DNA from 3 places in the Rhodococcus sp. 2G genome. Region 2 is predicted to be linked to each of the others. Evidence: riboswitches for the same ligand, from Rfam matches in the RefSeq annotation. Region 2 holds a riboswitch; each other region holds the start of a gene.
What was found. A riboswitch is a leader RNA that binds a small molecule or an ion and turns the genes downstream of it on or off. The one in region 2 is predicted to bind thiamine pyrophosphate.
Positions count from the first base shown of each region.

Region 1: another riboswitch for thiamine pyrophosphate. It lies ahead of thiC (phosphomethylpyrimidine synthase ThiC); the one in region 2 lies ahead of thiO (glycine oxidase ThiO).
Region 3: another riboswitch for thiamine pyrophosphate. It lies ahead of BO226_RS03520 (3-oxoacyl-ACP reductase); the one in region 2 lies ahead of thiO (glycine oxidase ThiO).

Region 1 covers NZ_CP018063.1:4,622,341-4,635,432, reverse strand. The annotation lists gene BO226_RS22025 (zinc-binding dehydrogenase) at 1-99, shown strand, start outside; gene BO226_RS22020 (glycoside hydrolase family 88 protein) at 96-1,220, shown strand; gene BO226_RS22015 (GAF domain-containing sensor histidine kinase) at 1,276-2,457, shown strand; gene BO226_RS22010 (response regulator) at 2,454-3,092, shown strand; gene BO226_RS22005 (MFS transporter) at 3,213-4,532, shown strand; gene BO226_RS22000 (SDR family oxidoreductase) at 4,707-5,468, shown strand; gene BO226_RS21995 (potassium channel family protein) at 5,483-6,904, shown strand; gene thiC (phosphomethylpyrimidine synthase ThiC) at 6,992-8,776, opposite strand; TPP riboswitch at 8,775-8,884, opposite strand; gene BO226_RS21985 (IS1380 family transposase) at 9,089-10,522, shown strand; gene BO226_RS21975 (MOSC domain-containing protein) at 11,624-12,352, shown strand; gene BO226_RS21970 (acyl-CoA synthetase) at 12,359-13,092, opposite strand, start outside.
Region 2 covers NZ_CP018063.1:3,263,982-3,277,073, reverse strand. The annotation lists gene pta (phosphate acetyltransferase) at 1-1,442, shown strand, start outside; gene BO226_RS15410 (acetate/propionate family kinase) at 1,439-2,653, shown strand; gene BO226_RS15405 (serine/threonine-protein kinase) at 2,661-5,081, opposite strand; gene BO226_RS15400 (glutamate ABC transporter substrate-binding protein) at 5,087-6,049, opposite strand; gene BO226_RS15395 (hypothetical protein) at 6,046-7,398, opposite strand; gene BO226_RS15390 (NUDIX hydrolase) at 7,536-8,387, shown strand; gene thiE (thiamine phosphate synthase) at 8,392-9,081, opposite strand; TPP riboswitch at 9,108-9,220, shown strand; gene thiO (glycine oxidase ThiO) at 9,217-10,281, shown strand; gene thiS (sulfur carrier protein ThiS) at 10,278-10,490, shown strand; gene BO226_RS15370 (thiazole synthase) at 10,483-11,268, shown strand; gene BO226_RS15365 (hypothetical protein) at 11,359-11,892, shown strand; gene BO226_RS15360 (ABC transporter ATP-binding protein) at 11,961-12,890, shown strand; gene BO226_RS15355 (ABC transporter permease) at 12,890-13,092, shown strand, end outside.
Region 3 covers NZ_CP018063.1:744,267-749,377, forward strand. The annotation lists gene BO226_RS03505 (phosphodiesterase) at 382-1,302, shown strand; gene BO226_RS03510 (stealth family protein) at 1,299-2,771, opposite strand; TPP riboswitch at 3,058-3,149, shown strand; gene BO226_RS03520 (3-oxoacyl-ACP reductase) at 3,204-3,968, shown strand; gene BO226_RS03525 (LLM class flavin-dependent oxidoreductase) at 3,968-5,111, shown strand, end outside.

The sequences.
Region 1 (13,092 bases), 1.4 Mb from region 2:
GTCACCGAATACCCGCTCACCGAGGCGGACGATGCCATGGCCGATATGCGGGACGGGCGCACGCTCAAGTCGGTCCTCACCACCGGAGGCCGGTCGTGACCAACTCCCGGTACACCGCGGCGATCGAGGCGATGCTCGAGCGGATCGACTCGACCGCCAAGCAGACCGACGGCACCTTCCCGCACTACGGCGACATCGAATCCGGCGAATGGACCACCACCGCCGACGGAAACTGGACGGGAGGATTCTGGGGTGGCCTGGCCGCACTCGGCTTCGCCGCCTCGGGTGACAAGCGCCTGGCGCACCTCGCCGACGACATCACCGCGCAGATCCTGCCCCGGCAGAATTCCGACACCGCATTCCGCGGCTTCCTCTTCTGGTACGGGGCCGCAGTCAACCACCTCGTCACCGGAAGCGACGACGCGGCGCAGACCGCTCTGGCAGGTGCCCACGGCCTGCTCACCAGCTTCAACGATCGCGCCGGCATCATCCCACTCGGAGCAGAAGCAGAAGAAGCAGAGGCGGTCGGAGAAGGCGCCGCGAACATCGACGCCGTGCCGGGCACCGTCGCGCTGCTGTCGTGGGCCTCGGCACATACCGGCGACCCACGCTTCCTCGACGCCGCGATCCGCCACGCGCAGCGGCACATCGAACTGTGCATCCGCACCGATGGCTCGGTCTGTCAGTCGGCACGATTCGACACATCCAATGGTGCACTGCTGGATCGCTATACCCACAAGGGCATGAACGCCGACAGTACCTGGGGCCGGGCACAGGCGTGGGCGATGGTGGCATACGCCCAGGCTGCGCAGTGGGCATCGCCGTCCTTCCTGCCGACCGCCGTCCGACTGGCCGAATGGTGGCTCGACCGCACACCGAACGGCGGCGTCGTGTCCTGGGACTTCGACGCCGGCACCGGTCCGGACGTACCGATCGACACCTCCGCCACGGCCATCGCCGCTGCCGCGCTGCTCAAGCTCGATCGGCTCGTCCCTGAGCGGACCGACTTCCGGGACCGGGCCGTCGCCCACGTCGAGGCACTCCTCGATCACCTCACCCCCACCGGACCACACGACAGCAGACCGGCAGGGATCCTGATGGACGGTTGCTTCGACAAACGCCGCGACTTCGCGACCCGAAACGAACTGATCTGGGGCGACTACTTCCTGCTCGAGTGCCTGATCAACCTGAACAACCGGTCCGATACGCTGAAGTTGTGACCGAACTACCATGACGGGTCACCCGAGACCCCGGAAAGAAGATCGAGGAAAGCCGGTGTCGGAAAATACACCTACTGCAGCTCACGAGTTCACCCACTCGGACCTCAAACCGTCGATCCTCGACAATCTCGCACTTTCGCGCGCCGAGCTGCTGGTTCTGACCGACGAAGCGTCGGCGATGACCACAGCAGGCCAGCGGATCCGGGAGATCGGCGACTTCGACATGTCGCTCATCGGGCGCGTCGAGGTCGATGGGGTGATGGTTCACCGCAGTTGGCAGGGCACGAAGAGCAACGCTCTGCACCGACTGGTGGTGCCGGAAGGGATCGGGCTCGGCGGCAAGAGCATCATGCTCCAACAACCCGTCTGGGTACGGGACTATCTGTCCGACCCTGGAATCACCCACGACTTCGACGCGCTCGTCGAACAGGAGTCACTGCGAGGAATGCTTGCCGTGCCCATGGCTTATGAAGGTCATGTACTCGGCGCCATGTACGTCGGCACCCGCGAATATTCGTCCTTCGGTGATCGAGTCATCGCAGAGATCCAGTCAATCGCCGAAACGGCCGCCGTCACTCTCCTCAGCGCCCAAAGGGCCGCCACCCAGACAGAACTCGCCCTCGAAGCCGAACGGAAACGGCTCGCCGAATCCCTACACGATTCCGTGAGCCCGGTCCTTTTCCGGATCGGTGCCGAACTGCAGAGCCTGCGCGCCCTCGCTGACGCGCAGGCGATCCACGATCGCCTGCAGGAGATCACCGAACAGGTACACGCCGTCAATGCTTCCATCCGCAGATCGCTGACCGACCTCACCGCGCGGCCCCCCGAACGGAATCTTCCGGTCGGCATCGAGGAGGACTGCCAGGCATTCACGCTCCGGACCGGTATCCCGGCCCGTTTCGTGCCACTGACCGAATCCCCCGACCTCGATGTCAGCCGCGTCGAGGCACTCCAACGCCTTGTTCGCGAAGCGCTGGTCAACGTGGAGAAACACGCCGACGCGTCCACTGTGGTGGTCAGCTTGTCGGCGCGGTCGGGCAAGGTGACGGTCGTCATCAGCGACGACGGCCGGGGCGTCGACGGCACCGACGATCCGATGCGAGGAAGCCAGCTGGGGCTCGGATTGGCTGCAGGGCGCCTCGAGCGGCTCGGGGGCGGCATGTCGGTGGTCAGCGACGACGAAAGCGGCACCACCGTGCGCGGCTGGGTAGACGCTCTGGAGGGACCGAGCACATGACCGCGCCACCGAAGACCATCCGCATCCTCGTCGTCGACGATCATCCGATCGTGCGTGGCGGCGTGGAACTACTCGCCCGCGAGGACACCGACCTCGAAGTCGTGGGAGGTGCACTGACCGGCTCTGCCGCGGTCGAATTGGCCCGCACCCTGCCCGTCGACGTCATCCTCCTCGATCTTCGGCTCCCCGATATCCCTGCACCGGAACTGATTCCGCGTCTTCGTCGAGTTGCGCCGCACGCGCGGATACTGCTGTTCACCGCGTTCGCCGATCACGGTGCCATCGATCTACTGATGGAAGCAGGCGCCGACGGCTGCCTCGTCAAGGACATCAGCGGACAGGACTTCGCCACAGCCATTCACCGTGTGTCCAGCGGAATCCGGGTGGTCGACCCGAGGTTGACGGGACCACGAAAAGTCGTGACCTCCGAGGCGCTGTACCGGGCCGGCCTGACCCGGCGCGAGTACGAAGTGCTGCGTTTTGCGGCCATGGGTCACAGCAATCCCGAAATCGCTCAGGAACTGTCTCTCACCCGCAACACCGTGAAGACCTATCTGCAGAGCGCCATGCAGAAACTGAACGCGCGCAATCGCGTCGAAGCCATTGCACGCGCTCACGAACTTCGCTTGCTCTGAATCGAATTCGCTATACCCGGAGCGCACTCCACCTCTCCACATGGAGATGTTATGTGTTCTGGGTCACCCATATATTGAGCCGCAGAAATCATCTCGCGCTCGCGGCAACGGAGGCCCCACATGCCCAAAATGTCCCAAACATCGAAAGTAGGCTTTGCCAGCGGTGTCGGCACAACAGTCGAATGGTACGACTTCTTCATCTACGGCACCGCAGCCGGACTCGTCTTCAACAAGATCTTCTTCCCCGAGTTCGACTCTCTGATCGGCACTCTGCTCGCCTTTGCCACGTTCTCTGCCGCCTTCGTGGCGCGCCCGCTCGGCGGAGTGGTGTTCGGTCACTTCGGTGACCGGATCGGACGCAAGTCCATGCTCGTGATCACCTTGACCATCATGGGCTTGACCACTCTCGGAGTCGGGCTGCTCCCGAGCTACGAGACCATCGGCGTCGCCGCACCGATCATCCTCGTCACCTTGCGTTTCGTGCAGGGTCTCGCACTCGGTGGTGAGATCGGCGGGGCGATCCTCATGGCCGTCGAACACGCTCCCGCCGACAAACGCGGCTACTACGGCAGCTGGGTGCAGATGGGCGTGCCGGCAGGACTGATGCTCGGTAACACGGTCTTCCTGTTGATGGCCGGACTGTCTCCCGAAGCGTTCGAATCCTGGGGATGGCGCATTCCCTTCTTGATCGGCGGCGCATTCGTCGCGATCGGCCTGTTCGTCCGACTGCATGTCGGCGAAAGCCCGAACTTCGACCGCGTCAAGAAGAACGCACAGTTGGAGAAGCTGCCCATCGGGGTGGTCCTTCGCCACTACCCCAAGCAGGTCCTCCTGACCTGTGGTGCCTACTTCGCCATCGGCGTCACCTTCTACGGCACTACGGTATTCGGCCTCAGCTACGGCGTCACGCAGGTCGGCTACACCCGAAACCAGATGCTGACACTCGTCCTCGTCGCCATGGCGGTCACGTTCGTCGCACTACCGTTGTTCGGCAAGCTGTCGGACGCCTACGGCCGAAAGCCGGTCTTCCTCGCCGGGGTTCTCGCCATGCTGCTGTTCACCTTCCCCTGGTTCTGGCTGGTCAACTCCGGATCCTTCGCGCTGGCGATGATCGGGTTCGTGGTGTTCTGCCTCGCCTTCGCCACCTCCTACGGTCCCCTCGCAGCCTTCTTCGCCGAAGCCTTCGACACCCGCATCCGCTACACCGGAATCTCCTTCGGCTACACGATCGGCACCCTCGCCTCGAGCGCTCCCGCACCGATCGTCGCCACCTACCTGCTCGATCGCACCGGCTCGTACGTCGCCGTGGCGCTGTTCATGGTCGCAATGTGCGCCGTCTCCGTCGTCTGCGTGATCGCCATGCGCGAGACTTACCGACAGGACCTGTCCGACAACGACGAAACCTCCGGACAGGAACAGCTGTCACCGACCTCTCACTGAGCACGCGCACGCACCGGTCCCCGGTCGCCGACGCCCTGCCCCCTTCGGCCGGCCGCCGATTCGTCCGCACACGATCCCACGGCCGTGGACCTCGACAGACATCCACCCCACCCCGATTCCCGGGGGCGCGGAACTCCTCCCCCCGCGCCCCCGGCACCCTCGAAACGAGTCCAGATGAGCATCGCCGAACCGTCGCTGCACCCGTTGGCTCTACCCACCACCTCACTGCGTGTCCTGGTCACCGGCGTCGAACAGAACGAAGGCGCCCACGTGGCCCGAACGTTGGCAGCAGCTGGACACCACGTGTTCACGCACAGCTTCACCCTCGATGCTGCCGAGCACCTCGCCGGCCGAGTCGCCGATGACGACGGGATCGCTCATCCGGTCGCGGCCGATCTGACCCTCGAATCCGACGTCGACAGCATGTTCACCCACCTCGAGCGACGACATGGCGGCATCGACGCGCTCGTGCACACCGCATGGCTACCCGGCCCGGAAACCGCATGCCACTCGCTGAGCAAGATCCGCCCCGCCGACTGGGGCCGGTTCACCTACGACCACATGGCGTTGTTGTTCCACACGACCAGACGTGCTGCAGTATCCCTCCACCGCACCGGCGGCATCGGATCGATCGTCACCGTCACCGGGCTGGACACGCTCCGCAGAATCACCGACACCGATCGAGGACCGGCGCGAGACTCCATGGACGGCGCAATCGAATCCTTCGCTCTCGCCGCCGGACGTGAACTCGGCAGTAACATTTTGCGGATCAACAATATTCGTCTGGTACCCACCCCGACTCCGGAGACAAGTGTCACCGCTGCTGCCCCGATACGCCTCGAAGCGGTGCTGCCGGAGCTGATCGACCCAACATCCGATATCGGCTCCGGTGGCATCTTCACTGCCTACACCTCGTTCCCTGCACCGGTGCGGTGATCGGCGTCGGCCCGATGTCCCCCTTCGTTGTCATCGGCGCGTCGAATGTTGCCCGGCTCGTGTGCGCGTCGCTCACCCAACGCCACTTCGATGTTCTCCACCTCGATGCACCCGACGACCCGGAACTTCTGCAGATCACCCAGCACGACCCGGCCGGGGTCGCCGTCGTCACCCACGACGACGCGGTCGCCGTCCGTTATGCCCTCGCCATCGCCCACATCAGTCCCCACACACCGATGGTCGTGACCGTCTTCGATCGCACCATCGCCAACCAACTCACCCGATTGATTCCCCACTGTCAGGTCACCTCCCCCGCAGACCTCGCGACACCGTCCCTGGCCGGCCCGTGCATCGCTGCCACGATCGACGCCGCGCACACCGCGCCCGATGGCACCACACGCGTCCTCCGGCAATCGGCCCACGGTGACCAACCGACCTGGCAGCCGCTACCCCACAGCCGCACCAGCAGAATTCGCCGCCGATTCGTCCACTCCGTAGGCACACTGCGATCCCACGACGCCGGCACCCGCATGCTGCTCACCGGCCTTATCGGACTGCTCGCCATCCTCCTGATCGATTGGATATGGCTCACCGTCGGCAAAGGCCACCACTGGGTCGAGTCCCTCAAAGAAGCAGTCCAGGTCGTCGCCACCGTCGGTCCCGCACCGGCCTCACACGGCGACCACACCTATGACGTGTTCGCGGCTCTGGCGATGTTGGCGGCGATCGTGTTCACCGCCATGTTCACCGCCGGGATAATCGAACGTCTGCTCGGAACCAGCCTCATCGGCTTGATCGGTCAACGGGTTCTCCCCCGCCGCAACCACGTCATCGTCGTCGGATTGGGACAGGTCGGTCTCCGGTTGTGCCTCGAACTCCGCGAACTCGGCATTCCCGTCGTCGCCATCGAACGCGACGATCGAGCCCGCAATCTGCGCCTGGCCCGAGCACTGAACATTCCCACCATCGTCGGGCACGGTACCGACAGAACCCTCCTCGAACGCGCCCGCCTCGACCGGGCCCGATGCCTTGCCGCCGTGGGCTCCGACGACCGTGACAACATCGCCGTGTCCGTGGCAGCCCACGGAGTGCACCCCGACGCCAGACTCGTCCTCAGAGCCGGCGAACACGAAGCCCTCACCGACACCGGATCCCTCCTCCCGCTAGGGATCACCAGGAATGTCGCAACCTTGAGTGCAACCTTCGTCGTCGCCCGACTGCTCGGTCTCGACGCACACCGTGTGGTAGTCGCAAACGACACGATCCACCTCGAACTCGACGGGTCCTTCGAACAGTTCGTCCTCGCCGCACGACACCATTGCCCCCATGTCACCGGGACAGATGCTCACTACCCCTCGTTCGAGGTACGACTCCGACGAACGCCTTCGAGGCAGCGCACATCAACATGGCACGAATCCGGAGCCGACAGACAATAGCGTCGACGATTGTCCAGCCATGCAGCGCTGGCGAGTTTCCTCCGTCGCACTGTGACCGCCAGCGACATTGGGAACTCACCCGACTCCTTACGTGGGCACACCGCCCGTTTCGGCTCCAATCGACTCGTGCCCCGCCACATCCTCGAGGGCCGGAACGGTGGGCGCGTTCAAGTACACCGTGCTGCCGGCGGCCCTGAACTGGTCGGACATATGTTGCATCCCGGCGACGGCGGCCTGGTCGGCGGCGTCACCGAACCTGGTCCGGATGTCTTGGGAGATACGCATCGAGCAGAACTTCGGCCCACACATCGAGCAGAAGTGCGCTGTCTTGGCCGGTTCGGCCGGAAGCGTCTCGTCATGGAACTGCTCGGCCGTATCCGGATCCAGCGACAGAGCGAACTGATCCCGCCACCGAAACTCGAAACGCGCCTTCGACAACGCGTCGTCACGCTCGACGGCACCGGGATGGCCCTTGGCGATGTCGGCGGCATGAGCGGCGATCTTGTACGTGATGACCCCGGTCTTCACGTCGTCCCGATTCGGCAGTCCCAGATGCTCCTTCGGGGTGACGTAACACAGCATCGCGGTGCCATGGCGGGCGATCTCGGTGGCCCCGATCGCGGAGGTGATGTGGTCGTAGCCCGGAGCAATGTCGGTCACCAGCGGCCCCAGGGTGTAGAAAGGCGCTCCATGACATAACTTCTGTTGACGCTCCACATTTTCCCGCACCCGATGGATCGGGATGTGGCCAGGGCCTTCGACCATCACCTGAACGTCGTGAGCCCAGGCACGGGTGGTCAGTTCGGCAAGAGTGTCCAGTTCGGCGTACTGCGCGGCGTCGTTGGCGTCGGCGATCGACCCCGGTCGCAGCCCGTCCCCGAGGGAAAATGCCACGTCGTAGCGGGCGAAGATCTCACACAGTTCGTCGAAGTGGGTGTAGAGAAAATTTTCCTCGTGATGGGCGAGGCACCAACCGGCCATGATCGACCCACCTCGGGAGACGATGCCGGTGAGCCGCTCGGCCGTGAGCGGTACGTAGCGCAGCAGCACTCCGGCGTGGATGGTCATGTAGTCCACACCCTGCTCACACTGCTCGATCACGGTGTCGCGGAAGATCTCCCACGTCAGCGCATCGGCCTGGCCGGCGACCTTCTCCAGAGCCTGGTAGATCGGCACCGTGCCGATCGGCACCGGGGAGTTGCGAATGATCCATTCTCGGGTGGTGTGGATATCTTCGCCGGTGGACAGGTCCATCACAGTGTCCGCGCCCCAACGGGTGGCCCAGCGCATCTTGTCGACTTCGTCGACGATGGAGCTGGTCACCGCTGAGTTGCCGATGTTGGCATTGATCTTCACCAGGAAGGACTTGCCGATGATCATCGGCTCGGACTCGGGGTGGTTGACGTTGGCGGGGATGATCGCCCGACCCGCCGCCACCTCCGAGCGCACCAGTTCCACGTCGCAGTTCTCCCGCAGCGCCACGAACCGCATTTCCTGGGTGATGATCCCCGCCCGGGCATAGTGCATCTGCGTGACCGTCCGGCCTGTCTTCGCTCGCACCGGGACAGGTCGGGGCCCCTTCCACTCCTGGGACGCCTCTCCACGCCGCACAGCCGAGCGGCCATCGTCGAGCAGATCCCGTTCTCGCCCCGGGTAGTGCTCGACGTCGCCGCGAGCAGCAATCCAGTCGGAGCGCGTCGGCGGGAGCCCGACCAGCGGATCGCTACCGGGACCTGCAGTGCGGTAGACCTGCAGCGGCGGGTTCGGCACCCCGCCGGGAGAGTCGTTCAAGCGGATCTCTGTGACAGGTACACGCAGGTCGTGTTCCTCGTCGTGGACATAGCTCAGGGCATGCGAATTGGATGCACTCATCGGAATCGTTCCTACTTCCTTCGCCGGCATTACCCGGGCAGGTTCGACGGTCGCAGGCTGCCTCAGCCCGATCTCAGCCCCTGCAATGGGGCTCCCGTGGGGACGTCACAGACCCTAACACCCGACTCGTCTCGCTGCAGATGTAGCTGGTCCGGTCGTCGGAGCGGTGCGAAGTCGGCCCGTCCTGTACGCCCGGATACACCGATTCGGTTGGGGTGGCGAGCGGGTCGTAACGACGAAATGCCCTGCCGTAGTGGAAGAATCGATCTTGTCTAGGGATCAGTTCACACCACACCGGAGGGCATCTCGCAGATGCAACTATCTCACACCCGGCCCGTCGCCGCGGCGAGGTTCGACGACCCGAATCTGATGTCGACCGCGGGGCTGGTCCCGGTGATGGCGTTGGCGCAGGCCAGCGGCCTGCTCACCCTGGCCGATCAGCACCTGAGCGTGCCGACCGACAAAGGTGCCAACGCCGGCTACAAGGTCGGGTCCCTGATCGGTGGGATGGTCGCCGGCGCCGACAGCATCGCCGACCTGGCACTGTTGCGGCACGGGGCGATGGAGACCGTCTTCGACCGCCCCTATGCACCGTCGACCCTGGGATCGTTTCTTCGCCAGTTCAGCTTCGGACACGTCCGGCAACTCGACGCCGTCGCCTCGCGGTTCCTGGGCAACCTCGCCGAGAAGACCCCACTGGTCCCCGGCATCGACACCGGGCGAGTCCTGGTCGATATCGACGATTCGATCATCGAGGTCCACGGCCACGGCAAACAAGGCTCCGGCTACGGCTACTCCGGCGTGCGCGGACTCAACGCCCTCATCGCCACCGTCACCACCGAGACCGCTGCTCCGGTGATCGTCGGCCAACGCCTGCGCCGAGGAGCGTGCGGCTCCGCACGCGGGGCCGCCCGGATGGTCTCCGATGCGCTGGCCACCGTCGACCGGCTGCGTTCCCAGGCCGGCGGGGCGGACGGCCACGGCGCGTCGAAGCCCCTGGTCCGCGGCGACTCCGCTTTCTACGGCTATCCCACCATCGGGGCCGCGCTCCGCGCCGGCGCCGATGTCTCGGTGACCGTGCGCCTGACCTCCACCATCAAACGTGCGATCGCCTCCATCGGCGACGACGAGTCCTCGTGGACGCCGATCCAGTACACCGACGCCCTCTACGACGAGGGCACCGACACCTGGATCTCGCGGGCGGAGGTCGCCGAGATCCCGTTCACGGCGTTCGCCTCCCAGAAGAAGGCCCACCACGTTGCGGGACGGTTGGTCGTGCGGCGTATCCCCGACCTGCGACCGAAGAAAGACCAAGGTCAGGGCACGTTGTTCGACATCTGGCGGTTCCACGCGTTCTTCACCACCACCGACCCCGACGACCTCGATACCGTCGCCGCCGACAAGACTCACCGCCAGCACGCCATCATCGAGCAGGTGCACGCGGACCTGAAGAACTCCGCACTCGCCCATCTACCGTCGAACTCGTTTCCGGCGAACGCCGCGTGGCTCGTCTGCGCGGTGATGGCGTTCAACCTCACCCGCGCCGCCGGGACCCTCACCAGCGATCCCAAACTGACGAAAGCGACGACCGGCACCCTCCGCCGCACCATTGTCTCGGTCCCCGCCCGCGTCGCCTCCTCGGCGAGACGGTTGACGCTGCACCTCCCGCAGAACTGGCCGTGGGAAACAGCGTGGCACAACTTGTTCGACAACACCTTCGGTCGCGCACACCCGATCGTCGCCTAACGCCCAGGACATCTGCCCACCCTCAACGCGAAAGCCCCAGTGGAACAACCCGACACGAGAGGTCGGATGCTCAACCATGCCCACACACCGTCCCATGCCACCCAACGAAACTCGCTGCGATCAGGCCAGCGAATCGGTGCATCCGGGGTACGAGCTACGAGGAGGTACTCTTCTGAATGTCATCGACTGTTGACTCGAGGAGATCGGGACCTTGTCCGCACAGCTGGCCTTCGATGGGGACTGCTGCACGATTCGGTGACAGTTTCGGTCACGCAGCCTGTGCGACCGGTGTGGTCATGATGGTTTCGAACTCGACCGGCGTCGATCGGGGGAGAGGCAGGTCCGGGACACCAGCAGGTCGACGGTCACGCCGAGAGGCCGTAATGCTTCGGCGATCTCTTCGAAGTGTTGCGCCGAGCGAGAATATCGGTCGGGGCCATGAGGACCGCCTGAAAGCCGCCTTCGATTACCAGTAACGCAAACGCAGTGGCTGCCAGGGCGGGGGCCTTTCCGGCGCCGACGTCTCCCTGCAGCAGCCGATTCATCGGCCGGAGGCGGTCATGTCGGTGTGGATATCGGCTATCGCCCGCAGCTGTGCACCTGTGGGGTGTACGGCAGGCCGGCCAACCATGCATCGAGCAGTCGTCCGGTGGGCTTGTGGGCGATGCCGACTTCTGCGGCTTGTGCGTTTCGAAGCACTCCGAGGGCAAGCTGCGACCGCAGGAGTTCGTCATAGGCCTGTCGGTCCCGTCCCTTTTCTGCGTGCTGTTCGGATGCGGGGACATGGACAGCGCGTAGCGCGGTCAGCCGCGACGCCGGCTTCCGTTGAGCCAGCAAGGTCGAGGGATTCGGGTCATCCAGCTTCGGGAGTCGGCGGCGTGCATCGACCGCGGCACGGCGCAGCATCCACGTGTCCACCTCATGTTTCTGCGATTGGGGTAGATCGCGAGCAGTGGTGCGGTGGATTCGCTCATCGGTTCCAACAGTGGTGAGGTCATCTGCAATGCGCCGTTGAAGAACATGGCGGAGACTCGGGTGTTTTCGTCCGCGAGTTGGAATCGCACGTAACATTTTCCCCAGTTCCCCGTATGCTCACGAGTCGTGCGTATCGATCAGGTGTGGCGTTATCCGGTGAAATCGTTCGGAGGAGAACGGATCGACGCCGCAGCGATCGAAGCGGACGGTGTGCGCGGCGACCACCTGTGGGCGCTGGTCGACGCCGAAACCGGAAACATCGCGAGTGCGAAGCGTTTCCGACGCTACGGACTGCTGTTGACCTGCTCCGCACGACTTCTGAACGACGACGACCCCCGCGATCCGGCGGCACTCGAGCTCACGCTCGCCGACGGCACGGTGGTGCGCGGCGACGATCCCGAGGTCGACGACCTGCTGTCGAAGCTGGTTGGTCACGACGTGCGGCTCGAACCGCGCGACCGCACCTACGACGAGGCGCCGTTGCATCTCGTCTCCCGCTCCGCGGTCGAAGCGCTCGGCACCGGCGACCCCACCGATGTCGCGTTGCGGCGGTTCCGGCCGCAGCTGGTCGTCGACACTCCGGACACGACCGGTTTCGTGGAGGACGAATGGGTCGGCCGACGGGTGTCGGTGGGCTCGGCAGTCCTCGAACCGCACAAGCGCACCGCGCGGTGCGTCATGGTGACGCTCCCCCATCAGGAGGTTCCCGCGCGGCGCGACATGCTGCGTGAGGTGATGACCGCGCATCAGGTGCCCAATGTGCCGGAGGGCAAGCCGATGCCGTGCATCGGTGTCTACGCGACCGTCCCGACTCCCGGCGACATCACCGTCGGCGACGAAGTCCGGATCGGGTAGACCGGGTCACTTCCCTGCGAGGTAGTCCTCGACGAGAAGCTTCTTCTGCACCTTGCCCATGGCGTTGCGCGGAAGAGCGTCGACGGTGCGGATCTCGCGGGGGCGCTTGTGGATCGACAGGGTCTGCGCGACGAAGTCCGAGAGTTCGCCCGGATCACGGAGATCCCCGACGACGTAGGCGACGATCCGCTGTCCGAGATCGTCGTCCGGCACACCCACCACCGCCGCCTCCTGCACGCCGGCATGGTTCAGCAGCGCATGCTCCACCTCGCCGGCGCCGATCCGGTAGCCGCCGGACTTGATCATGTCGACCGATTCGCGGCCGACGATGCGGTGGAAACCCTGGTCGTCGATCACGGCGATGTCGCCGGTCTTGAACCAGCCGTCCTCGGTCATCGACTCGGCGGTCTTCTCGGGGTTGTCGAGGTAGCCGTCGAACAGGGTCGCGCCGGACACCTCCAACTGGCCGAGGGTGTCGCCGTCGTGCGGCACGAGGTTGCCGGCCTGGTCGCGCAGGCGGGTGGAGACGCCCTGGATCGGCAGTCCCACCCAGCCGGGCCGGCGCTCACCGTCGTGGCGGGTGCTGATCGTGATGATCGTTTCGCTCATTCCGTACCGCTCGATCGGCGCGGAGCCGGTGAGGGCGAGCATGCGCTCGAAGACCGGCACGGGCAGGGGTGCGCTGCCCGAGACCAGGAGGCGTGCGGACGACAGTGCGCGAGCGGACGATTCGTCGGCGA
Region 2 (13,092 bases):
CGATCGGAGGCGAGCTCTACAGCGGTGACCCCGACCTGCTGCAGCGGGAAGCGCTGCGGATCATGGTCGGTGGCATGACCGCCGAACGGATTCTCGAGCGGCTCACCGACGGCGTCGTCGTCATCGCTCCCGCCGACCGCTCCGACGTCATCCTCGCGCTGGTCAATGCCAATGCCGCCGAAGGATTCCCGACGCTCGCCGGCATCATCATGAACGGGGGCCTGCTGCCGCACCCGATGATCGCGCAGCTTGTCACGGCCTTGAAGCCGTCGCTGCCGATACTCACCACCGAACTCGGCACCTTCGACACCGCCTCGGCTGCCGACCGCACCCGAGGCCGCATGGCCCTCGGCGCACAGCGCAAGATCGACACGGCACTCGCGCTCATGGAACGACACGTCGATTCCCGTTCTCTGCTCGACCGGTTGCGACTGCCGCGACCGTCCGTGACCACCCCGCAGATGTTCGAATACCAGCTCATCGACCGCGCGCGGGCCCAGCAGCGGCACATCGTGTTGCCCGAGGGCGAGGACGACCGCATCCTTCGAGCCGCCGGACGCGTGCTCCAGCGTGGCATCGCGAAGCTGACGATCCTCGGCGACGAGGCAGCCGTCCGCCAGCGGGCGTCGGAACTCGGGGTGGACCTGTCGCAGGCGCAGATCCTCGACCCGCGCACTTCCGAGCACGCCGACCGGTTCGCGGAGGAGTACGCGCGGCTGCGTGCCCACAAAGGCATGACCGTCGAACGTGCACGCGAGATCATGCGCGACATCTCATATTTCGGCACGATGATGGTGCACCTGGGACTGGCCGACGGCATGGTTTCGGGCGCGGCCCACACCACCGCCCACACGATCCGCCCCGCCCTCGAGATCATCAAGACCGAACCGGGCGTCTCCACGGTGTCGAGCATCTTCCTGATGTGCCTCGCCGACCGTGTCCTCGCGTACGGCGACTGCGCCGTCGTCCCCGACCCGACCGCCGACCAGCTCGCCGACATCGCGATTTCGTCCGCCGCGACCGCCGCCCGGTTCGGCATCGACCCGAGGGTCGCGATGCTGTCGTACTCCACCGGCGAATCCGGTTCGGGTGCCGACGTCGACAAGGTCCGCTCGGCCACGACGTTGGTGCGGGAGCGGCGACCCGACCTGCTGGTGGAAGGTCCGATCCAGTACGACGCGGCGATCGAACCGACGGTCGCGAGCGCGAAGCTGCCCGACTCCGACGTCGCCGGACGCGCCACGGTGTTCATCTTCCCGGACCTGAACACCGGCAACAACACCTACAAGGCCGTGCAGCGCAGCGCCGGTGCCGTCGCCGTCGGACCCGTCCTGCAAGGCCTGAACAAGCCGGTCAACGACCTCTCGCGGGGCGCCCTGATCCAGGACATCGTCAACACCATCGCCATCACCGCGATCCAGGCGCAGGAGGAAGACGCGTGAGCAGCCCGAACCCGGTCACCGCAGGCACCGTCCTGGTCCTCAACTCCGGATCGTCGTCGATCAAGTTCCAGCTGATCGAACCGGAGAGCGGAAAGTCGCTGGCGCACGGACTGATCGAGCGGATCGGGGAACCGGAGGGCCGGATCGTCTTCCACCACACGGCGGGGGCGGACGAACGCAACGACGCCATCGCCGACCACCGGACCGGACTGCGTGCGGTACTGGAGATGCTCGAAGGGCTGGGCCGTCCGCTGCACGAGGTGGGCATCGTCGCCGTCGGACACCGACTCGTGCACGGCGGCAAGGTCTTCTACGAACCGACCCTGATCGACGACGACGTGGTCCGCGCCGTCGACGAATTGTCGATCCTTGCGCCCCTCCACAATCCGGCGAACGTCGTGGGAATGGAGGTCGCGCGGGAGGAACTGCCCGACATCCCCCATGTGGGTGTCTTCGACACCGCCTTCTTCCACGGTCTTCCGCCGCACGCGGCGACCTATGCGATCGACCGCGACATCGCCCACAAGCACGACATCCGGCGGTACGGATTCCACGGTACTTCACACGAATACGTGTCGGGGCGTGCCGCGGAGTTCCTCGGACGCGACATCGCGGACCTGAATCTGGTTGTGCTCCATCTGGGTAACGGTGCGTCGGCGTCGGCGGTCGCAGGTGGGAGCCCGATCGACACCTCGATGGGACTGACCCCGCTCGAGGGTCTCGTCATGGGCACGCGCAGCGGCGACATCGATCCGGGTGTCGTCATGCACCTCAACCGGGCGGCCGGGTTGAAGGTCGACGCCATCGACGACCTGCTCAACCGGCATTCGGGCCTGAAGGGGCTGTCGGGTGTCAACGACTTCCGGGCTCTGCTGAAGCTCGTCGGCGAGGGCGACGAGGACGCGCGACTCGCGTACGAAGTCTACGTGCATCGCATCCGGAAGTACGTGGGCGCCTACACCTTCGAGCTCGGCGGCGTCGACGCGATCGTGTTCACCGGTGGGGTGGGGGAGAACAACGTCGACGTCCGGCGCGACAGCCTCTCCGGCCTCGACCGGCTCGGCATCGTCGTCGACGATGCGCGCAACACTGCCGACGACGACGGGGAACGCCGGATCTCGGCCGACTCGTCGCAGGTGGAGGTGCTCGTGATCCCCACGAACGAGGAACTCGCCATCGCCCGCGCGGCCGTGCAGTTCGCCCGGCGCTGACTTCTGATCAGGTCAAACTGCGCGGCCGGATCGCGTTCGCGAGGTCGACGAGGGTGTAGCGGTGTGTGCGGGAAGGGGCGTTGCGCGCCAATTGCCGCAGCGCCGCCTCGGTGCCCAGGCGGAGTCCCTTCTCGGTGAACGGTACGTCGAGGATGCGGTCGTACTCGCGACTCGATGCCCGTCCACTGCGCACCCATTCGAGCGCTGTCCCGAGGACCAGTGCGCGCATCTGCAGGGCGCGACCCTCGTCGGGAGGCAGCGACGCGATCCGGTGCGCGGCCTCGCGCAGATCCGCCTCGGAGATCTCCTCGACGCGACCGCCTCGTAACAGGATCAGCGCGGCGGTCATGGTCGCGGCACTGTGGTGCCGGGAGGTCGTGGGGACCTCGTCGAGCACGTCCACGGCGGCGCGGATCTCGTCGCGGGCGGTGAGCTGGCGTGCCAACCCGAAGGCCGCGCTGACGACGGCGTGATCGGTGCGCCACACGACCCGGTAGGACTGCTCGCAGAAGCGTCGCCACGCGTCGGGGTCGTCGCTCTCCCAATGCTGCAGCGTCAGTTCGGCGGTGGCCCCGAGTGCGATCTTCGGGGCGATCTCACCCGGAAGCGCGTGCAGCACCTTGTCGAACCGGGTGAACGCTGCCTCGTAGTCGTCCTGCAGCAGTTCGGCGATGCCGGCGTACCAGTCCATGCGCCAGTCGTCGCCGGACTCGCGCTCGAGGCGGGTGAGGATCTCCACCGCGCTGTCGACCTGCCCGAGATCGAGATGGGCGCGGACCTCGGCGAGGGTGATCTCCTTGGAGAACGACACGTCGGATGCTCCGACGACCCGCCCGACCCCGTTCTCGCGCGCGTGCCGGAGCGAGTCGAGGGTCTGCTGCGGTTCGCTGTGCACCGCGGCGGCGAGGAGCGCGGCACTCGGATCGTTGGGGTCGAGCAGGGGGACGGGCAGTGCCGCCGCGACATCCTGGCCCCGCAGTTTGGGGTCGCGCTCGATCCCATCGGCGTACACGTCGGTGGGGACGAGTGCCTCGTCGGTGCCGAAGGTCGTGCGGGGCGGGCTGAACAGCCGGGACAGTCCGGGGTGTTCGGTGCCGAGTTTCTTCGACAGGATCTCGCGCAGCACACCGGTGAGCTGTCCGTGCAATTCGTCGGCGGACGAGAAGCGCTGCTGCGGATCGGGGTTCGTGGCCCGCAGGAGCAGGCGGTGGAAGGAGTCGAACTCGTCGAGCAGGGGAGCCTGCTCGGGGGTGGGCAGACCGTCGCGGTAACGGCCTTTGTCCGAGGGCATGTCGAGGGTGAGCACCGCGAGTGTGCGTCCGACCGTGTAGATGTCGCTCGCGACCGTCGGCCCGGTCCGGACGATCTCGGGTGCTTGGTATCCCGGCGTCCCGTACAGATAGCCGTATCCCTCGATCGCGGAGACGGCGCCGAGGTCGATGAGTTCGATCTGCTCGTCGGTGACCATGATGTTCTCGGGCTTGAGGTCGTTGTAGACCAGTCCGATGTCGTGCAGATACTGCAGTGCCGGTAGCACTTCGAGCATGTATGCGATGGCCTGCTCGACGGGGATGCGGTTCGGTGGGGGATAGTTGTCGAGCACGGTACGCAGGGTGTGACCACCCAGGTACTCCATGACGATGTATCCCATCGGGGTGCCGTCGGGTGAGGGGTGCTCGACGAAGTTGTAGATCTGCACGATGCTCGGATGGCTGACCTCGGCCAGGAACTGGCGTTCGGCCACCGCGACCGCCTGGGCCTCGGCGTCGCCACCCTGCAGCAGGCCCTTCAGCACTACCCAGCGGTCGCTCACGTTGCGGTCGATCGCGAGGTAGATCCATCCCAGTCCGCCGTGGGCGAGACAACCCTGCACCTCGTACTGCCCGGCGACGAGGTCCCCGCGGTGCAGGGCCGGAGTGAACTGGAAATGTGTTCCGCACTGGGGGCAATCACCTTCTGTGGGACCCGGCCCCGACGGGGTGCTGCGTCCCACCGGTTGTCCGCACTTCGCGCAGAACCTCTTGCCTTCGGAGACGTGAGGATCGCGGAGGACGGCGTCGACCGGATCCTTCGTGGTGGGGACCGGCACGTCGACGAGGCCGGCGATGCGGCGACGCTGGGTTCCGCGCGGCCGGATGCGGCGGTTCGACGAACGTTGGGAGGACGAACGCTGGGAGGACGAGCCGGACCAGATCGACGAGCGCTGGGTGGAGTCGGGCCGCGTGGCGGGGACGGGGCCGCGTTCGGTGGCAGGTCCGGCATCCCCGGCCGCCCGCGCGGTGGCCGGTCCCGAGTCGCTGGTCGACGGCTCGGTCGCGGGTCCGGAATCCGCTGCGCGCCTAGTGGCGGGCCCGGAGTTCACTGCCCGTTCGGTGGCGGGGCCGGAATCGGCCGACGGGGTATCGGCCGGTTCGGGTTCGTCGGACATGGCCGTCACTTCCGGTAGTTCGGTGTCGGGGGTGACGGAGTGGGACCGAGCACCCGCAGGTACTTGTCGTACAGCGCCGTCCACGTCCCGTCGGAGCGGATCCGTTCGAGGGTGGCGTTGACGAAGCGTACGAGCTCGTCGCTGCCCAGCCGGATTCCGATTCCGTACGGCTCCGATCCCAGGGAGGGGCCGACGAGTTCGAGATATGGGTCCTGTGAGGCGAGTCCGGCGAGGATCGTGTCGTCGGTGCTCACGGCGTCGACCTGCTGTTGCTGGAGGACGACGAGGCAGTCGGCCCACGACGGCACGGTGAGGATCGACGCCGACGGCTGCACTTCTCGCATCCGGAGCAGCGAGGTGGTGCCCTCGACGATGCACACGCGCCGGCCGGCGAGATCGGCGGCGGAGCGGATGTCGGATCCCCGGACGACGAGCACGCGCTGCTGGGCTCGGAAGTACTCGGTGGAGAAGTCGACCTTCTCGCGTCGGGCGCACGTGATGCTCATGGTCTTCGCGACGATGTCGACGGTGGAGTCCTGCAGCGCCTTCTCGCGCTCGGCCGACGACAGGATGCGGTAGTCGACGAGGTCGGGATCGCCCAGGAGGTCGCGGGCGATCTCACGTGCGATGTCGACGTCGAAACCGGTGATGCGCCCGGTCGCGGTGTCGCGGTAGCTCATGAGGTTGCTGCCGGTGTCGAGGCCGACGATCAGCCGGCCGCGCGTGCGGATCCGATCGATCGCAGGTCCGGTGGCGTTCGGATCCGGGGGAAGCGAGGCGGTGGGATCGCCGCAGTCGGGGGCGGGCGGTGTGGCCACCGACGACTCGAGCATCCGCGCGTTCTCGGGAAGCGGGAGAGAGGTCGTCGTCCCTTGGAGGCCGGGGGCGCGCGGTGGGGGGTCGGTCGCGCACCCGCCGGCGAGTGCGGCGACGACGCACAGGCCCGCGACGAGAACGCGCTCTCTCACTGGTACTCCTTCAACCGGGGCCGGAGACCGACCCACACGCCGACCAGCGCCACCGTCAGCAGCACCACCGACATCGGTGCGAGGCCGGCGAGGGTGCGGGAGGCGCGGAACTCGTTGTCGCGCAGTTCGGTGCGGGTGTCGTCGATTCCTTCCGTCAGGGCCGCATCGAGAGCGACGAACCGGGCGGTGGACTCGCCGGGACCTGCACCGACCGCGAGGACCGAGGCCGCTGCGTAGTCGCCGCGGACGAGGGCGTCGACCATGCGTGCATGCGAGTTGATCCATGCGTCGTGCGCCGACCGGGCGGTCTCCACTGCCTCGGCGCCCGCCTCGAGGGCGGAATCGCGACCGTACTCGTCGAGGATGTTGCCGAGCCGCGCCATGTTGGTCTCGAAGGTGTCGTCGTACGCGCCGGTCGTGTCGCGCCGGGCGATCAGCAGGGTCTCGGCGGTACGCGACTGCTGGGCGAGGATCCGGCCCTCGGTGAGATCGGCGAGCGGTGCCGCACCGCGCTCGATGGCGCGTTCGGTGGCACTCGACGAGGCCAGGCCCGCGACGAGCAACCAGCACAGCAGCGCGCCGGTCGCGCCGATCGCGACGAGGATTCCGGGATTGAGGGTGCGACGACTGCGGCGGCTCACGACGGCGTGCGCCACGCACAGGGCAGCGACCGTGACGAGGAGCAATCCGATCGCGAGCCAGGGCGGTCGCACCGCGTCGCGCTGGGTGTCCTCGACCGCGGCGACGCCGCGCGTGTGCAGTTCCTGCGCGGCGGGGAGCAGTTCGGTCTGCATCAGGTGCGAGGCCTCGCCGAGATATGCGGCGCCGACCGGATGCCCGGTGCGGTTGTTGGTGCGAGCCGTCTCGATGAGACCCGTGTAGACGGGCAGCAGCCGCCCGATCTCCGTCAGGTTGTGCGCGGTCTCGCGGTCGGCATCGGTCAGGCCGGTCGCCGCGATGACGAGATATTCCGCGGCCTCATTGGTCGCCCGGATGTAGCGACTGCGCACCGCCTCCGGTTCGAGTCCGCCCGAGATGAAGCCCGTCACGGCGGCGGCGTCGGCCACCGACAGCGCGCTGTAGAGATTCTGGGCCGCGCTGGCGAGCGGCTCGATGGACGCGAGGAGACGATCGTGGGTGGCCTGCCTGCCGGACACCATCGTTGCGGAGACCGCTGCCGAGGCGACGAGCAGCACGGTGAGCACCACCCCGAGGACCACCAACCGGACCGGCGTGGACCGGAGCAGGGCACGAGCGTCGTCGAACCGGGCGTCCGGAGTGTCCGTATCGGCGTCGTCGCGGATGTGGCTCTCGACAGGAGCGAAGGGAGGGGTGATCCGTACGTCCACCGGGCACTCCCTTCCTCGTGTCGAGCGGTCTGAGGGGAGCATATAAGCAGCCCGGCGGTATTGTTGCCGTCCACGGACGGCGGGGATCCGGTACCGGGTACAGGTCCGGGCGAGGGCGGGTCGGAGAGACGGACGCAATGCGTGGAGACGGTGACGGCTGGGCGGTCGGACCGGACGGCGAGAAGCGCTGGGGACGGCACGGCGCCGCAGGTCTGCTGCTGCGCGCTCCGCTCGCGGACGGTCGCCCCGCGGTTCTCCTGCAGCATCGGGCGGCATGGTCGCACCAGGGCGGGACGTGGGCACTTCCCGGTGGAGCGCGCGACTCGCACGAGAGCACCGTCGACGCCGCCGTGCGGGAGGCCCACGAGGAGGCCGGCATCGATCTCGCGGCCGTGACGGTACGCGCCGAACGCGTCACGTCCGGTCTCGCAGGCGGATGGACCTACACCACCGTCGTCGCCGACGCCACCGAAACTCTCGTGACCAGTCTCAACCAGGAGAGCACCGAACTGCGCTGGGTGCCCGAACCGGAGGTCGAGGCGATGCCGCTGCACAGCGGCTTCGCCGAGGCGTGGCCGTCGCTGCGCACCTCACCGGTACGCATGCTGCTCGACACCGCGAACGTGCTCGGAGCGAGCGGCCCCACCGGATGGTGGCGCGACCGCCCCGGCGCGACGAGCGCCCTGCTCGCCGACCTCGCCGCGGTCCTGCCCCGCACCGTCGAAATTCCCGACGGGACGTTCGGCTGGGTCCCCCGCGTCGAAGCGGTCCTCGAAGGGCATGCCCGCGACGCGACGATCGACGACGTCCGGATCCCGGTGCACAGCGCGGACGGCAGCGGCGACGACGAGCTGGCACGGCTCGCCTCCACCACGGCCGTGGTCGACCCCGGGGTGACGGTCGTGGTCACCGCGGATCGCGGCCTGCGCGCGCGGTTGCCCAGGGGCACGATCTCGATGTCGCCCTCGGCCGTGCTGGGCTGGCTGTAACGCCTCAGGTCGGGAGTGCGGCCTTCAGCGCCGCCGCGGCTGCCCGCGGATCGGATGCCTTCGTGATCGCCCGGACCACCGCGACCCGCGTGGCACCGGCGTCGAGCACCTCGGGGAGCCGCTCGAGATCGATGCCGCCGATCGCGAACCACGGCCGTGCCGGCTGCGACTGCGCGACCTCGCGCGTCACCTCCAGCCCCGCTGCGGTCCGTCCCGGCTTGGTCGGTGTGTCCCACACCGGCCCGGATGCGAAGTAGTCGACGCCCGCCTCGATGTCGGCGAGCGCAGCCTGCGCGCGGCTCGACGTCGAGCGGCCGATGACGATCTCGTCGCCGAGGATCTGCCGCGCGTGCCGCACCGGCAGGTCGCCCTGACCGAGATGCAGGATGTCGGCGCCCGACGCGAGCGCGATGTCGGCGCGGTCGTTCACGGCCAGGAGCGCACCGTGGCGTGCACACGCCTCGCCGATGATCTCGAGGGCGGCGAGTTCCTCGCGTGCCTCGAGGCGTCCGAACTTCTTCTCGCCGGCCGAGTCCTTGTCGCGCAACTGGACGATGTCGACCCCACCGGCGAGGGCCTCCTCGACGAACCGTGCGAGGTCGCCGGTGTCCCGGCGAGCGTCGGTGCACAGATACAACCGGGCGGTCGCGAGGCGGCCGCGCGGGTCGGGATGGTTGCCGCGATAGGTGGTCACGACCAAGACGGTAGCCTCTAAGCAGAAAGTGACGACACGGGAGTCCCGAGGTTCGCGGGGCTGAGAGGGGGCCTGCCGGCCCCGACCGTTATGACCTGACCCGGATCATGCCGGCGCAGGGAGTGAGGTGGACCAATGGCAACTGTGGCCGTCGTGGGTGGCGGAGTGATCGGGCTGTCGATCGCATGGCGCGCGGCCCGCTCGGGGCACATCGTGACCGTGCACGACCCGAATCCCGGCAGTGGCGCCTCGTGGGTGGCCGGCGGGATGCTGGCCCCGCTGTCCGAGGGCTGGCCCGGTGAGGACCACGTGCTGTCCCTGGGTGCGGCCTCGCTCGACCGCTGGCCCGGATTCGCGGATGCACTGCGCGCGGAGACCGGCGTCGACGTGTTCACCGCCGAGGAGTCGCTGACTGTCGCGCTCGACGCGGCGGACGCGGCCGACTTGCGGACCGTCGCCGAATGGGTCGGGGAGCGGGGGCACGAGATGCGTCTGCTCTCCCGTGCGGAGATCCGGGAGTTCGAACCGTCGCTCGGCCCGAAGGTGCGTCTCGGACTGCTCGCGCCCACCGAGTCGTCGGTCGACAACCGTACGCTCGTCGACGCCCTGCGCGTCGCGGCCACCGCGGCCGGGGTGCGTTTCTCCGACGCCGCCGTCCACGATCTCGCCGACCTTCCCGACGATCAGGTGGTGCTCGCCGCCGGCTCGGCGTCGGCGCGACTGTGGCCGGGCCTTCCGGTCCGTCCGGTCAAGGGCGAGATCCTGCGCCTGCGGGTGCGGCCGGGCGCGACTCCGCCGCCGCAGCGCACCGTGCGCGCGAGTGTCCACGGACGCCCCGCCTATCTGGTGCCCCGCCACGACGGCCTCGTCGTGGGCGCCACACAGTACGAGGCGTCCGACACACAGGTCACGGTGGCCGGGGTGCGCGATCTGATCGCCGACGCCGAGAAGATCTTTCCTGCGCTCGGCGAGTACGAACTGTTCGAGGCGAGTGCGGGCCTGCGCCCGATGACCCCCGACAACCTGCCGCTGATCGGCCGGCTCTCCGATCGTGTCGTCGCCGCGACCGGCCACGGCCGCAACGGTGTGCTGCTCACGCCGCTCACCGTCGACGCGGTGCTCGCCGAACTCGGTGGGCGGTCGCTGGCCGACGCGCAGTACGCCTGTCCTGGACGAATTACGGAAGCGAGTGTGGGATGACGAACGTATCCGTGGGCATCACCGTCAACGGTGAGGACAAGTACTACGACGCGGCCCCGACCGTGTCACAACTGCTGAACGAGCTCGGTCTGCCCGAGAAGGGCATCGCGGTCGCCGTCGACGGTGTCGTGTGCCCGCGTGGCCGCTGGTCGGAGCCGGTCACGCGCGGAGCGAGCATCGAGATCCTCACGGCGGTCCAGGGTGGCTGACACACACGATCCCGGCGCCGACCTGCCGCAGCTCACCATCGCCGGCCGCACCTTCGGATCGCGGCTGATCACCGGCACCGGTGGCGCGGCGAACCTGGCCGTGCTCGAGGAGGCACTCGTCGCGTCGGGCACCGAACTGACCACCGTCGCGATGCGCCGTGTCGACGCGGCCTCCGGAACCGGTGTCCTCGACCTGCTGCGCCGCCTCGGCATCGAACCGCTGCCGAACACTGCCGGGTGCCGCGGCGCGAAGGAAGCCGTGCTGACCGCGCAGCTCGGGCGGGAGGCGCTGGAGACCGACTGGGTGAAACTCGAGGTCATCGCCGACGAACGGACGCTGCTGCCCGACGCCATCGAACTCGTCTCCGCGGCCGAACAACTCGTCGACGACGGCTTCGTCGTCCTGCCGTACACGACCGACGATCCCGTCCTCGCGCGGCGCCTCGAGGACGTCGGTTGTGCCGCGGTGATGCCGCTCGGCTCGCCGATCGGGACCGGCCTCGGTATCTCGAACCCGCACCACATCGAGATGATCGTCGAGGCTGCGGGTGTGCCGGTGATCCTCGACGCGGGAATCGGAACCGCCTCCGACGCGGCGCTCGCGATGGAACTCGGTTGCGACGCCGTGCTGCTCGCGACCGCCGTCACCCGCGCGAAGGATCCGGCGCTGATGGCGTCGGCGATGCGTCACGCCGTCGAAGCGGGATTCCGTGCCCGGCACGCCGGCCGGATCCCGAAACGCTTCTGGGCCCAGGCATCTTCGCCGATGGAGCCGTGACCGGTACGGGAAGCCCCTGAGCACCTTGGTGTTCAGGGGTTTCCGATTGTCGCGCGACGGGTTACCGATCGGTCTGTACGATCCCCGGGCATGACAGTTGCACACAGAATTCTCGCTGCCGCCGCTGCCGGGCTCATGGGCACTGTCGTCGCCGTCGCGGCGCCGGGTGTCGCGGGCGCCCAGGAACCGTGTCAGATGGGCTGGTCGAACACCGGACCGAGGTCGTGCGCGACGACGGAGTTGTCCACGCCACCCGTGCTGACATTGGGCGACGGCATCTGCGCCGGCATCGTGCGCGCCGGTGGAACCGCCTTCGACGGCCCGCTCTACGAGTACTCCTCGGCGCCGGGTGCCACCCACGGGATCGAACTGCGGATCACGCAGGGCTACTCGCTTCTCGGCGAGTGGACGCCGAGCATCCTGAACTGCGACGTCACCGTCGCTTTCGACTGGCACAACCTCGACACCGGTGCCCGCGGTACGGAGACCCGCTTCGTGCCGGCCTTCCACACGAGCACCCGGCCGTTGGTCATGCACGTGTTCCCCGGGCCCGGCCGCGTTGCCCTGACGATGCGTACCGAGCGACCGAGCATCCCGGTCACCACCGAGGTCTTCGTCCCCTGACGCACCGCGTGCGGCTCCGGGGAGTGTGATCGGATGCGCTCGCCGGAGCCGCACGTAGGGTGGTGCGCATGATCGAAGTGACCGGCTTGACCAAGACCTTCGGGTCCACGACCGCGGTCGACGACCTGACGTTCACGGTCCGTCCCGGCATCGTCACCGGCTTCCTCGGCCCCAACGGCGCGGGGAAGTCCACCACGATGCGCATGATCCTGGGGCTGGACCGGCCGACCTCGGGAACCGCACTGATCGAAGGGAAGCCGTACAGCGAGCTGACACGGCCGCTCACCACCGTCGGGGCGTTGCTCGACGCGAAGTGGGTGCATCCCAACCGGTCGGCGCGGTCGCATCTCGCCTGGCTGGCCGCGTCGAACGGTCTGCCTGCCTCGCGTGTCGACGAGGTTCTGCGCCAGGTGGGACTGACGGAGGTCGCGGGCAAGCGCGCCGGCGGCTTCTCGCTCGGCATGTCGCAGCGACTCGGTCTCGCCGCCGCACTGCTCGGCAACCCGCGCGTGCTGCTGTTCGACGAACCGGTCAACGGCCTCGACCCCGAGGGCATCGTGTGGATCCGGAGGTTCATGCAGGCGCTCGCCGCGGAAGGCCGCACGGTGCTCGTGTCCAGCCACCTGCTCTCGGAGATGGCACAGACCGCCGAACATCTCATCGTCATCGGCCGTGGACGGCTCATCGCCGACACCTCGGTGAAGGCGTTCGTCGACCGCGCGTCCGACTCGTTCGTCGTCGTGCGCAGCCCGCAACTCGACGAGCTGCGCACCGCGCTCACCGAACGCGGGCACACTGTGCGGGAGGACGACGGTGCCCTGCACGTCTCGGGCGCTCCGGCGGCGGAGATCGGCGAACTCGCTGCGACCCGGTCGATCGTGCTGCACGAACTCGCGGGACGCAACGCGTCGCTCGAGGAAGCGTTCATGAAACTCACCGGTGGCGAGGTCGAATACCACGGATCCGGAGTCGACGACGTCATGAAGGGTGGACTGTGATGAGTACGGCGCTCGACACACTGCGGGCCGAACGGATCAAGCTCACGTCGGTGCAGTCACCGCTGTGGTGCACCCTCGTCATCGTCGCCCTCGGCCTGGGTCTGGCCGCGATCCTCGGGTCGGTCTCCCGCGCGTCGGCCGGGATGGACGACGAACTGGGACGGTTCTATCCGACCGTGGACGTCGCGGTCAGCGGCGTCAC
Region 3 (5,111 bases), 2.5 Mb from region 2:
CATGACGCCCCTCGCCGGGATGGGTAGTGGTGAATCCATGGCACTCCCGGTGGGGACGTCGAGAGGGAACGGCAGTCGTGTGTCGGACGCCGAACGTCCGTCGACCCTGTTCGCGCGCCGAACCGGGGTTCGCTGCCGTAACACGCGGGGCGAGCCCCGGTTCACCGCGTCAACGACCGGTCCGTGAACGACCCTCTGTTGTGAGCCAGATCACCAGGGCTGAAGCGGCTGTCCGTTTCCGCAGGTCACCAGGCAATGACACGCTGTTCGCCGCGGGGTCTGGGTCTCGATGTGATCCAGAAGCCATGGAGTCGTGGAAACACAATCGCTACCGTTGATGGCGATCGAGTGCCCGAAACGGGCGAATGGAAGTGAGAGATCATGGGCAGTTCTCCGGCCCCTGAACGAATTGCCGAATACCCCAGACCTTCGCACACGCTGCTCCACCTCACCGACACCCACCTCGTCGGTGGAGACGAACTCCTCTACGGCACCGTCGACGCCGACACCCGCCTCGGCCTGATCCTCGACGACATCCGGGCCTCCCGGGTCCGACCCGACGCCCTGGTGTTCACCGGCGACCTCGCCGATCGCGGCCAGCCCGACGCCTACCGCAAGCTCCGCGGACTCGTCGAACCACTGGCCGCAGCGCTCGACGCCGAGATCGTGTGGGCGATGGGCAACCACGACGACCGCGCGACCTTCCGTGAAGAGCTGCTCGACGAAGCGCCTCTCGGCGCACCGATCGACGCCGTCCACACCGTGGGCGGACTTCGGATCGTCAGCCTCGACACCTCGGTCCCGGGCCATCACCACGGTGAGGTGACCGACGACCAGCTCACCTGGCTCGCCGACGAACTCTCGACACCCGTCCCGTTCGGTACCGTTCTCGCACTGCATCATCCGCCCGTGCCGAGCGTGTTCGACATGGCTGTCCTTGTCGAACTGCGCGACCAAGCGGGCCTCGCCGAAGTATTGCGCGGCACCGATGTCCGCGCCATCCTCGGTGGTCACCTGCACTACTCGACCTCGGCCACCTTCGCAGGCATCCCGGTGTCCGTCGCCTCGTCGACCTGCTACACCCAGGATCTGAACGTCCCGGTCGGTTCGCAGCGCGGGCACGACGGCGCGCAGGGTTTCAACCTCGTGCACGTCTATCCCGACACGATCGTGCACTCCGTGGTGCCCAGCGGAAGTTACGCCACCGCCGGGCAGCCCCACACGGCCGAGGACGCGGCGCGGCGTCTGGCCGAAGCCGGCATCCGCATCCCCGAGAACCCCGACCTCACCGTTCGGATCTAACCGACGTCCGGTCGGCCCGGGTGGCCGGTCTCCCAGGGTGCCGGGATCGGGTAGTACCGCTCCAGGAACTGCGTGACCTTCGCGGTGCGCAGCTCCAGGTCGACCTCGGGCGTGCTGCCGTCGTTGAGGCAGAACAGGTCGAGATTGCGGCGCGCCAGGATCGTGTCCAGATGTCGCAGACCGGACTTCACAGTGGTGTCGACGTACTCCACCTTCGCCGTGGTCTGCTGCACCGCGCGGCCGGTCAGCAGCGTGTAGTAGTGGTAGAAGGAGTTCGTCACCGAGATGTTGTCGGCCGCCCGGAACGGGCTCGCCGCCGTCGCAGCGAACTCGTCCCCGAACTCGCGTTCCATCTCCGCCATGATCGACCTGCGCAACGGGACCGGGGTGTGTTCGAGGTGCCGAGTGATGGTGACCCCGAAGCGATCCTGCAGGAGCTTGCGGTTCATGCGGGCGGAGTTCTCGAATCCGCTGCGCGACGGGTCGTTCCGACCCAGCCCGATCCGCACGTCGCACTCGATGAACTTGCTGACACCCCCGCCGGAGAAGAACAGGCTCGGGCTCACCCGGCGACCGAAGAACATGTCGTCGTTCGAGTACAGGAAGTGCTCGGACAGCCCCGGGATGTGGTGCAGTTGCGACTCGACCGCCATCGAGTTGTAGGTGGGCAGCGCCGACGGGTCGGCGAAGAACTCCTCGCTCCGCACGAACGTCACACGCGGATCGTCGGCGAGCCACGCCGGTCGCGGCGAGTCGGTGGCGACGAAGATCCGCCGCACCCACGGCGCGTACATGTGGACCGAACGCAGGGCGTACTTGAGTTCGTTGATCTGCCGGTAGCGCGCCGGCGAGTCGTCACCTTCGCCGACGACGTAGTTCTGCATCAGTTTCGCGCGCTTGGCCTGGAACGACTTCGACGACCCGTCCACCCACGAGAACACGAGGTCGATCTCGAACGGGATGTCGCCGGGGTGGCGGTCGAACATGCCCTCGATCGTGGGCCACAGCTGTCCGTACCGCTCGACCGTCGTCCGGCGCATCTCGTCGCGCAGGGCGACCGTGCGGGTGAGGGCGTTCGGACGAGGCATGATCACCTCGTCGTCGGTGTAGGTCCACAGCTCGATGTCCACACCGTTCGACGCGCCGTACCGCAACCCGCTGGTCAGCTCGACGCGCGGGCGGAACAGCCGGAACACGCGGTCCTTCCTGTCGCGTGAGAGCCGTCCGTCCGACACCGGAACCGGGCGTCGCTTGGAGCCGACAGCCTTCGAGTAGAACGGCTCGTCGGCGCATCCCTCGGCGAGCGCGGCACGCAATCTCTTCCGATCGGCACGGTCGATCGCCAGGATCGGGCGGTCGCTGTCGTCGCGGACGAGCAGGTAGTCGATGTGCGCCCGGTCGAGGGCGCGGCGCAGGAGCAGTACGTCCTCGATCTGCGCTTCGTCGGGCGTCGTGGTGGTGATGGGGATCGCGTAGCGATCCTCGAACCATACGACGTCCTCGTGGCGCGCGGGTCCGCGGACCGGGGCACGGTCGAGCGGCGGGGCGTCTCCGACCTGCTGGGAAAGGGAGACGTAGGGAGCGTTGTAGGGGGCCGGCGTGTGCGTCGGAATCTCCTTTCACGGATCGGGGCAGGAAAGGCTCATTTTAACGCCGATCTGAGCTAAGTTCCCGGGTCGGTGATGTGACGATCCGATGAATGCCGACGCCGACGGTCTCGACGGGGTCGAGATCCCGAGGTGTAACCTGTGCGCAGGACTCGACACGGGGTGCCGGACACGGCTGAGAGAACACCCGTCGAACCTGATCTCGATTATGCGAGCGAAGGGATGCCGAGCCGGCGACAGGCCTGAGGTCTGTCGCCCTCACGCACCCTTCCCGACACAGGGAAGGCACAGAAGATGTCATTGCAGAACCAGGTCGTCCTCGTCACCGGTGCCGGTCGCGGCCTCGGCCACAGCATCGCGCAGGCGTTCGCCGACGAAGGAGCCGCCGTCGTTCTCGATTACCGGCGCAGCGGCGAGAGCGCGCACGAACTGGCCGACAAGATCGGACCCGAGCGGGCCGTCGCTCTGAAAGCCGATGTCACCGACCGCGCCGACGTCGAGTCGCTGTTCGCGCGGGCCCGCGAGCACTTCGGGCGACCCGTCACCACGGTCGTCAACAACGCCCTGCCCGACTTCTCGTTCAACGGCGACGCCCGCGCCAAGGCGGACGAGATCGGATACGCCGAATTCGGTGCCCAGTTCGACGGGGTCGTCGGTGGTGCCGTCAACGTCATCCAGGCCGCGCTGCCGGGCATGCGGGAAGCCGGCGGCGGCAGCGTCGTCAACATCGGCACCAACCTGTTCCAGCACCCCGTCGTCCCGTACCACGACTACACCGCCGCCAAGGCCGCGCTGCTGTCGCTGACCCGCACCTTCGCCGCCGACCTCGGCCCCGACGGGATCCGCGTCAACATGGTCTCCGGTGGGCTGCTGCGCACGACCGACGCATCGTCGGCGACCCCCGAAGCGGTGTTCGACCTCATCGCGTCGTCGACGCCGCTGCGGAAGGTCACCACCCCCGAGGATCTCGCGGCCGCGGTGCTGTTCTTCGCCTCCGACTGGTCGCGGGCCGTCACCGGGCAGAACCTGGTGGTCGACGGGGGACTGGTGATGAACTGATGACCGGACCACGCACCCTCCACCTCAACGCCTTCCTCTACGGCGTCGGGCACCACTCGGCGGCATGGCGCCATCCCGACTCCGCCGCCGAACGCATCGGCGACATCACGTATTTCGAGGAACTCGCCCGCACCGCCGAACGAGGACGCCTCGACGCCGTGTTCTTCGCGGACGGTCACAGCGTCAACCCGAAGTACACGGCGGGCACCACCTGGTTCCTCGAACCCCTCACCGCGCTGGCGGCCATGGCGCGCGCGACCGAGCACATCGGTCTGGTCACCACCGTTTCTGCAAGCTTCTTCACGCCGTTCCACGCGGCACGGATGCTGGCCTCGCTCGACCACATCAGTGGTGGCCGCGTAGGAGCCAACATCGTCACCTCGATGTTCGACGAGGAAGCGCGCAACCACGGATTCGACGCGCTCCCGCCGCACACGGAGCGATATGCCCGGGCGGAAGAGTTCATCGAAGTGCTGTGCGCACTGTGGGATTCGTGGGACGACGGCGGTGTCCTCGTCGACCGGGTCGGCGGCAGGTTCCTGGACTCCTCCGCGATCCGTCCGATCCATCACCGGGGCAAGCACTTCCGCGTCGACGGTCCCCTGACCGTGCCGCGGTGCCCGCAAGGCCGACCCGTGCTGTTCCAGGCGGGGGCGTCGGAGACCGGGCGCAACCTGGCGGCCCGCCACGCCGAGGCCGTCTACTCCGTCGCGTGGGACATGACCGCGGCGATCGAGTACGCCACCGACCTGCGCGCGCGGATCGCCGCGGCCGGCAGGGATCCCGGTACGGTCGCCATCCTGCCCGGACTCGTCACCTACGTCGGTCGCACCGAGGAGGAGGCGTGGGCGAAGAAGGCGGAACTCGATGCGCTCCTCGACGTCGATGCCGCCGTCACCCAGCTCGGCGTCTTCACGGGTCAGGACTACACCGGCCACGACCTCGACGCTCCCGTCGACGACCTGCCACCCATCGAGGAGTTCACCGGGCCGCAGGGGCGCTACGCGACGGTGCAGCGCATCATCGAGACCCGCCGTCCCACCCTGCGCGAACTGCTCGGCTACCTCGCCGCGGGTGGTGGTCACGCGACGATGATCGGCACCCCCGAATCCGTCGCCGACAGCATCGAGGAATGGTTCAGCG